One region of the Caballeronia sp. EK genome, then DNA from elsewhere that is predicted to be linked to it. Evidence: riboswitches for the same ligand, from Rfam matches in the RefSeq annotation. Region 1 holds a riboswitch; the other holds the start of a gene.
What was found. A riboswitch is a leader RNA that binds a small molecule or an ion and turns the genes downstream of it on or off. The one in region 1 is predicted to bind cobalamin.
Positions count from the first base shown of each region.

Region 2: it holds a riboswitch for cobalamin, as region 1 does, so the genes downstream of both, IAG25_RS25275 (TonB-dependent receptor domain-containing protein) here and cobG (precorrin-3B synthase) in region 1, are expected to answer to the same signal.

Region 1 covers NZ_JACSUE010000006.1:32,479-36,891, forward strand. Annotated here, with positions in the region: gene IAG25_RS18605 (precorrin-2 C(20)-methyltransferase) at 1-285, opposite strand, end outside; gene IAG25_RS18610 (precorrin-8X methylmutase) at 282-908, opposite strand; gene cobG (precorrin-3B synthase) at 901-2,169, opposite strand; cobalamin riboswitch at 2,234-2,422, opposite strand; gene cbiE (precorrin-6y C5,15-methyltransferase (decarboxylating) subunit CbiE) at 2,499-3,710, shown strand; gene IAG25_RS18625 (cobalt-precorrin-6A reductase) at 3,717-4,413, shown strand, end outside.
Region 2 covers NZ_JACSUE010000008.1:209,007-213,419, reverse strand. Annotated here, with positions in the region: gene IAG25_RS25300 (SIMPL domain-containing protein) at 1-211, opposite strand, end outside; gene IAG25_RS25295 (EVE domain-containing protein) at 288-746, opposite strand; RNA gene ssrS (6S RNA) at 817-998, opposite strand; gene IAG25_RS25285 (cell division protein ZapA) at 1,093-1,407, opposite strand; gene IAG25_RS25280 (ATPase) at 1,404-1,772, opposite strand; cobalamin riboswitch at 2,029-2,355, shown strand; gene IAG25_RS25275 (TonB-dependent receptor domain-containing protein) at 2,436-4,310, shown strand; gene IAG25_RS25270 (FecCD family ABC transporter permease) at 4,346-4,413, shown strand, end outside.

The DNA.
Region 1 (4,413 bases):
ATGCCCGGAGATCGTCAGCGCGGCTTCGTCGTAGAACGCGCTGATGATCGTCTCGTAGCAGAGCGGCGGTTCGAGCGCCTCGGTCGTCACCGGATAGACGAGCGGCAGCCGCGTCTGGGTATCGTCGAGATGCGATTCGATGATGCCGAACGCGTTGCCCTTCTTGCCCTTCGCGACGAAATAAGCGACTACCGGCGCGGCCTTGAGCAAGCGCAGCGCCTTCAGCGTGATGAGCTCCGGATCGCCTGGACCGACGCCGAGGCCAAAGAGACGTCCGCGCATCATTCGGCCTCCGAAGCAAGTGCGTTCACTGCCGCCGCCGCCATCGCGCTGCCGCCGCGCCGGCCGAGCAGGGCGACGAAGGGCACGCCGCGACTATCGGCGGCGAGCATCGCCTTGGATTCCGCCGCACCGATGAATCCGACCGGAAAGCCGAGGATGAGCGCGGGCTTCGGTGCGCCCGCATCGAGCATGTCGAGCAGATGAAAGAGCGCGGTCGGCGCATTGCCGATCGCGACGATCGCGCCTTCGAGATGCGGTCGCCACAGTTCGAGCGCGGCGGCCGAGCGCGTGTTGTTCATCGCGCGGGCGCGTTCGGGAATCGATGCATCGTTCAATGTGCAGACGACACGGTTATCGGCGGGCAGCCGCGCGCGCGTGATGCCTTCCGCGACCATGCGCGCATCGCACAGGATCGGCGCGCCTGCCGCGAGCGCTTGCCGGCCCGCGATGCCGGCGCCGGAAGAAAAGCGCAGATCGCTCACGATATCGACCATGCCGCACGCATGGATCAGGCGCACCGCGAGCTTTTCCAGATCGGCGGGAAGGGCGGCGAGGTCGGCTTCGGCGCGGATCGTCGCAAAGGACTGACGATAAATCTCCGCGCCGTCGCGGATGTAGTCAAGCATCGGCATGGCTCCGGGCGAGCCGTTCGGCCGCCTCTTCGATGGTCAGGTTGCTCGCGACGATGCGTGCGCCGCGATGCAGGTCATATCGTCTCGGCGCGACTGCATAGAGCGTCACCGGGACGGGATGCGCCGCCGCGCACGAACGCTCGCAGCCGCTTAAGTGCACCTCGCTTTCATCACGCGAGGGCAGCAGCGAAGCGAGGCGATGCGCGTCGGATTTGGTGTCGGCGTGGCTTTTCGCGCAGCCTTCCGAGCCCGCGCACGCGATGAGGCGCGCGAGCGGATCGCGCGGGTCGGTCGCGAGGCCGAGCGCGTGAAGGCCTTGCAACACGTTATGCGCGTCATGCGCGACGATGCCCGGTATCAGCACGCTTTGCCACGGCGTCATCGCGAGAAGGCCCTCGGCTTGCGTGTCGGCGATATCGGCGAGGGCTTCGAGCGTGGCCGCGTCGAGACGTCCGAGGGGCGTTTGCGCGCCTGCGTACCACGTCGCGCGATACGGCTCCGCGTGCGCGCCGAGGCGCAGCGATGCATCGGCAGGTGCGCGTCGCCAGTGCTCGATGGCTGCGTCGAAATCGAATGCTTCGAGAAAGCGCGCGATGCAGACACGCGCGAGCAGTTCGCGCATACGATGTTCTTCAGGCGTGGCCAGCGCGAGAAACCTGCGCAGCACGCCGGACACGAACGTCACCATGTCGCTGCGATGGATCGCGCCGAGCGGACACTGTCGCATCGTTCCCGCGAAGCCGAATGCGAAACGCGCGCCATCGTCGATTGCAGCGAGCCACAGGTCGTGTGGATGATCGAGCATCGCGAGGCGCTCGCCGGCGTCGAGTTGCAGCGCGAATTTGGGCGACAGCGCATGCAGCGACGCGTCGGCCTGCATCGCGTCGATGATTTGTGTGGCGAGCGCACGTGTGTCGTCGCTTGCGAGCGGACTGAGCATCACGTTGCGGATGTCGTCGCCGCCTGAGCTCGACGGACCGAGGCCCGCGTCGAGCGCGATGTCGATCAACGCGGCGTGGGCATCGTCGCGGATGCCGCGCAACTGGAGATTCGCACGATTGGTCACCTCGATCACGCCCGAGCCGCAGACACGCGCCGCCCGCGCGACGGCCCGCGCCGCGTGCGCGCTCAACACGCCGCCCGCAAGCCGCAGGCGCGCGAGCCCGCCATCGCGCGCGGGCACGATGCGCATCAGGCCCGGGCACGCGGATGCGCGCGGCGCGGCGTTGAGCGGTGAGCGGTTCAATGAAGTCAAAAGCGTGACCCGTTGGGCTTCGCGCGTAATGAGCGAACCGGTACACCCCGCCCGGTCGGCGTCGCGCGAATGCGATGAGTCGGCAGGTCTCTTGGCTGGCAGGTCTTCATTCGCGCCGGCCTTCCCGGTAAAAACCAGTGGCAGTGGAGCGCGGACTCGCTGCGTACAATTGCGGGGGCAGCCACAGTTTTCTGTGTTCCCTCTTAGGCCCTGGGTCTCTTCGACCCCGGGCACCGACGGACCTGTATTATGCCCGCTTTTATCGACCATCCAGGCGCTTCGGGGCAGCATCCTGAAGCGCATTACGAATCACGTGAAGGAGGCGGCGCATGTCGAACTGGCTGACCGTAGTGGGGATCGGCGAAGACGGCTGGCACGGGCTGTCCCGCGTCGCGCGCCGCGCGCTGCTCGACGCCCAGTCGATTCACGGCGGCGAACGCCATCTCGCGTTCCTGCCGGCGCGCATCGCCGCGAGCCGCGTGCCGTGGCCGAAACCCTTTTCGCTCGATGCCGTGCTCGCCGGGCGCGGCGACGGCAAGACGCGCATATGCGTGCTCGCGAGCGGCGATCCGATGTGCTTCGGCGTCGGCGCGACGCTCGCGCGTGAAGTCGCCAACGGCGAGATGCGCGTCATTCCCGCGCCTTCGTCGCTGTCGCTCGCGGCGGCGCGTTTGCGCTGGGCGTTGCAGGACGCCGTGTGCGTGTCGCTCGTCGGGCGGCCCGTCGCGTCGCTGCTCGCGAGCCTGCATCGCGGCGTGCGCCTGCTCGTCTTGAGCGCTGACGGCGCGACGCCCGCCGCCGTCGCCGCGCTCCTGACAGCGCATGGCTTCGGCGCGAGCCGCATGACCGTGTTCGAGCATCTCGGCGGTAACAAGGAGCGTCGTATCGACGAGCGCGCCGACGACTGGCGCGAGCCGCTCGTCGCCGCGCTCAATCTCGTCGCGATCGAATGCCGCACGCATGCCGGACACGCCGGGCCGCCGCTCACGCCCGGTTTGCCCGACGACGCCTATCGTCACGACGGCCAGCTCACCAAGCGCGACGTGCGCGCCGTGACGCTCGCGCGCCTCGCGCCGCAGCCGGGCGAATTGCTCTGGGATGTCGGCGCGGGCTGCGGCTCGATCGGTATCGAATGGATGCGCGCGCACGGCGCGTGCCGCGCGATCGCGATCGAATCGAACGAAAGCCGGCAGCGCCTCATCGAGCACAACCGCGACGCGCTCGGCGTGCCCGCGCTGCAACTCGTGAAAGGCGAAGCGCCCGCCGCGCTCGATGGCCTGAGCGCGCCCGATGCCGTCTTCATCGGCGGAGGATTGACCGTGCCGGGCGTGCTCGATGCGTGCTGGGCGCGACTGCGTCAGGGCGGGCGGCTCGTCGCCAATGCGGTGACGCTGCAAAGCGAGGCCGCGCTCGTCGAATGGCGCGTGCGTCACGGCGGCGAGCTGACGCGCATCGGCGTCGCGCAGGCGGAGCCGCTCGGCAGCTTCGATACCTGGCGTCAGGCGCTGCCGATCACGCTGTTGCACGCCAGCAAACCGTGATGCGTCATGCGTGAAGAAGCGCCGGGAAACACGAAGCGCGTGCTGCTGCTCGGCGGCACCGGCGACGCGCTCGCGATTGCGCGCGCGCTGCCGCCCGCGCATGTCTACAGCCTCGCGGGCCTCGGGCGTGTGCCGGGCGATCTGGCGTGCACGGTGCGCGTCGGCGGCTTCGGCGGCATCGACGGGCTCGTTCGCTACCTGCGCGCGGAGAACATCGCGCTCGTCGTCGATGCGACGCATCCGTATGCCGCGCAAATGAGCCGGCACGCGCACGACGCCTGTGCGCTCGCGGACGTGCCGCTCTGGGCGGTGCGCCGTCCCGCGTGGCAGCCGCAGCCGGGCGACGACTGGCGCGATGCGGCGGACTGGCGCGAAATCGTCGATCGGATCGCGCCGTTTCATCGGCCGCTTTTTACGCTCGGGCGCGAGGCCCTTGCGCATCTGCATGAAATACCCGCGTCGCAATACTGGACGGTGCGCTGTCTCGAAGCACATGCGGGCAACGAACGCGCGAGAATCATCGATGCCCGCGGGCCGTTCGAGCCCGAAGGCGAGCGCGCGTTGTTCGATGCGGCGGGCATCGACGTTATCGTCAGCAAGAACAGCGGCGGGCACGCGACCGAAGCGAAGCTCGCGGTGGCGCGCGAGCGCGGCCTGCCGGTCGTGATGCTCACGCGGCCGTCGCTGCCGGAAGCGCACACAA
Region 2 (4,413 bases), on a different contig from region 1:
ACGAGGGATCGGCCGCTTCCTGCTCGTAGAAGAGCGTGATGTTGACGACATCCTGCGGCACCTGCGCGCTCGCCTGCGCCGAAAGAGAAAGCACGCCCGAAGGTTGCGGCTGGGTAATCACCGTCTGCGCGGCGGCCGTTTGGGAAAGGGTGAACGCTGCGCCCGACATCGCGAGGAGCGCGAGTGCGGCAGCGGTTTTCTTGTTGATCATCGAAGGACTCCGAACGCGGGATATCGCGTGATTCGCGACGGGATTTAGTCGCGGCCTTCGTGTCGTAAGTTCCTTGTTAGACGAGTTGTTCGGTAATAAAGCGCCACTGCGCTTCGGTCACCGGCGTGATCGACAGGCGATTGCCGCGCGCGAGCACCTGCATGTCAGCGAGCGCCTCGTGTTCACGCAATGCGGCGAGCGGAATCAGCGGGGTCTTCTTCACGAACTTGACATCGACAAGGATCCAGCGCGGCGTTTCCTGCGTGGACTTGGGATCGTAGTAATCGCTCTTCGGATCGAACTGCGTGGGATCGGGATACGCCGTCGAGCACACTTTCGCGATGCCCGCGATACCCGGCTCGGGACAGCTCGAATGATAGAAGAGCACGCCGTCGCCGATCTGCATCTGATCGCGCATGAAGTTGCGCGCCTGATAGTTGCGCACGCCGGTCCACGGCAAGGTTTTTTTCGGCGCGTGCGCGAGGTGATCGATGCTCGCTTCGTCCGGTTCGGACTTCATCAGCCAGTAGCGCATGATTGTTCGTTATGCGGAATCGACGATGCAAATGAAAACGGCACCGGAAAAACCGATGCCGTTCTTAAGATGGGTCCCCGCCACGGCCGCTAGGCCGGCATCCTGAACCTGGGTTCAAGATTGGTCGCGGTAAGCAACACTTCGGGTACATCGGACTAGCGACGCGCGCGCCCGTGCTGCAAGGTTCCGCAACCGTGCCAATGTGACATTGGTTCAAGGAATATATGACCTTGGCGCACCAGGCAGGGAAACGTCACTCTACACCAATCGTTTGCCTTTCGCAGCCCCGCCGCAGTTTCTTTTTTCGATTGACATTGCGCGCCGATTGCCTCGACGCACAGACATCTCACTGCACTTCGTATTGCGCGATGACGGCGCCGAGCTGCTCGTTCATCGAATGCATCGTGCGACGGATTTCCTCGGCAGGGAAGGCCTCGCCGTGACGCACGCTGTCCTGCAACTTAAGCAATTCCGACGCCAGCGAAAGCGCTGCCATCACCGCGATGCGATCCGTGCCGCGCACGTTGCTTGCATTGCGCACCTTGTTCATCTCGGCATCGACGCGCGCGACCGCTTCGCGCAATGCGCCTTCCGTTTCCGGCGAGCACGCGAGGCGATACGGCTGCCCGAGAATGGAGACTTCGATCTGCGTAGTCGTCATGCCTTCTCTCCTTGATGATGCTCGCCGTGCAATTCCGCTTCATGTGCTTCGCGGGAATCGGCTTCGAGGAGATCGAGTTGATTGTCGGCTTCGTCATGCTGCCCGGATTTCGCGCGCGGCAGCTTTTCGAGAATCGCGTTGAGGCGCACTTGCGCGTCGTCGATTTTCGCGGAGAGCGAATCGCGTTCGGATTGCAGCGTGTCGCGCTCTTCACGCACTTGCGCAAGCTCGGCCTGCACGTTCGCATAGTCGGCGCGCAGTTGTTCGAGTTGGTCTTGCAGCGCCTGGCGCGCCTGATTGTGGCGCTCGCTGATCTGGATCAGCCGGCCGATATTTCCTGACAGTGATTCGAGTTCGTTGAGCATGTGCTGCGTCCTCTAAAGACCTCGCATTTTAGCGCGGTTCAACGGAGCTTCCGATAATTGTCTCGTTTCGAGACGTAACAACATGCGATCTTGCGCTTAATCCTTCGAATCAAGCGCATGTCGACATGCATTCGTGTGCAGAAAACGCGAGCGCTGTTGATGGCTCGTGATGACAGGCCGGCCGATTCTCGTTCGATTCGTCATGTGCCGCGCCCAACTGTCCGCGCCGTTTTCTTGACGGCCCCAACACGCGCTCCTACACTTGCCGCACTTTTTGGTGCTCGCATTCGCGGATCTCGCGGATGCAGTCAAACGGGAAACAGGGAGCGAAGTCTCCGAAGTCCGACCGGGACCAACCTGGGACGAGCCAACCTGTGCTGCCCCCGCAACGGTAAGCGACCGCAACGCAAGTTGCAAGTCGTCTCATGCGCGTTTTTGCAGCGCGAGCGTGTGGATTTTCATCACACCGGGTTCATCGCTCGAATCGACTGCAAGAAACGTGTCGACGCCACTGCGCACGATGCGCGGGAAGGCGAGACGATTTATCGCCAGCCCGGATACCGGCCAGAGTTCGACGCATCGGCGCTGATCGCGCGGTGCGTTCGTCGCGCATCGTCCTCGCGGGGAGCGGGGTCGCGCTCACGCGAAACGGACACTTCATTCATGGTATTGCCACAGGCCGCCCTCAAAAACGGCCGCTCTCGTCATGGCGCGCTCGTTGCCGCGTTCATCGGTTCGCCGCTCGCCGGCGCCGCACATGCTGCCGATGACGCCTCGCAAACGCTTGCCCCTGTCGTCGTCACCGCGACGCGCGCGCCGCAGCCGCTCGCCGAATCGATCCCGCAGACATCGGTGTTCGATGAACAGGATATCGCCGACGCCAACGCCGACGATGCACTCGGCCTCATCGCGCTCGCGCCCGGCGTGCAGATCACGCGCAACGGCGGACCGGGCGCGACTTCGGGGCTCTACATACGCGGCGCGGCGTCGTCGCAGTCGCTCGTTTTGATCGATGGCGTGCGCGTCGAATCGGCGTCGCTCGGCGCGGCGCAGCTATCGCAACTGATGCTCGATCAGATCGGGCGCGTCGAAGTCGTGAACGGCAATGTGTCGGCGTTGTACGGCTCGAATGCGATCGGCGGCGTCGTGCAGATCTTCACGAAGGAAGGCGAGCCGCATCCGCCGCGCTTCAACTTCGAGGCCGAGTACGGCAGCTATCACACGCAGCGTCAATCGGCGGGCGTGAAGGGCGCGCTCGACAAGGACGGCCGCACGACCTTCAGCCTGAACGTTTCGCGCGAGAAAACCGACGGCTTTTCGTCGATCGATCCGAATATCGCGCCCGGCGCGAATCCGAACGCGAACGGCTATCTGAACGAGAGCGTCGCGGCGACGCTGCGCCACCAGTTCAGCGACAAGTGGGACGCGGGCGTGCGCTTCCTGCAATCGAACGGCATCAGCAGTTTCGACGATGCCTACGGCCTGCCGACCGATATCAACGAATCGCACGATCGCGTGCGCTCGGCGTCGGTGTTCGCGAACGGCAGGATCACCGAAAACTGGACCACGCACTTCACGATCGCGCAGGGACAGGACCGCGCGAACATCGAGCAGAACGGCGTCTATACGAACCGCTTCAATTCGGAGAACCGGCAATACACGTGGCAGAACGACTTCAAAATAAGCGATGCGCACAAGCTGCTCTTCGGTTACGAGCATCTCGATCAGACGCTCGATTCCGATCAACTCAGCGCGCCCGATCGTCACGTGAATTCGGTGTTCGCGGGCTACGTGGGTCACATCGGCGCGAGCGAATTGCAGGCGAATCTGCGTCACGACCAGTATTCCGATTTCGGCGGCGCGAACAGCTACTATCTGGGCTACGCGTATAACTTCGATGCGCACTGGAAGGCGAGCGCGAGCTATGCGGCTTCGTTTCGCGCGCCGAGCTTTGACGATCTCTACTATCCGTTCAGCGGCAATCCGTCGATTCAGCCGGAGCGCAGCCATTCGGTCGAGGCGGCGTTGCAGTACGCATCGAATGCGCTGGGTGTCGCGCGCGTGACGCTGTTCCAGACGCGCTATTCGAATCTGATCGACTATGTGTCCGACGGCGGTTTCTACTATGTTGCGCAGAACGTCGGGCGCGCGAAGGTGCAGGGCATCGAAGGATCGTGGGCGGGACATGTCGGCGCAACCGATGTGCGCGCGGGGGTCACGTTCCAGAATCCCGTCGATGAGACGAATCACGAGGACCTGACGCGGCGCGCGCGGCGTTTCGCGACGCTCACGGCGCATCGCACGATCGGGCGCTGGCGTGTCGGCGGCGAGTGGATCGTGAGCGGGCAACGCAGCGACTACGATTCGACGCTCGCGGGGTATGGCATCGTGAATCTATCGGCGCGCTACGACATCTCGAAGTCGTGGTACGTCACGGCGCGCATCGACAATCTGTTCGACAAGGACTATGAACTTGCGTACTCGTACAACACGCCACGGCGCGGCGCGTACATCACGTTGGGCTGGCATCCGTCGTGAGCCACGCGCCTGAGCGGCTTGCGCGTCCGCACGCGATGAACGCGAGCCGTGCGGCCGCGATCTGGATCGCGCTCGGCGTCGCGACGTTCGTCGTGCTCGTGGC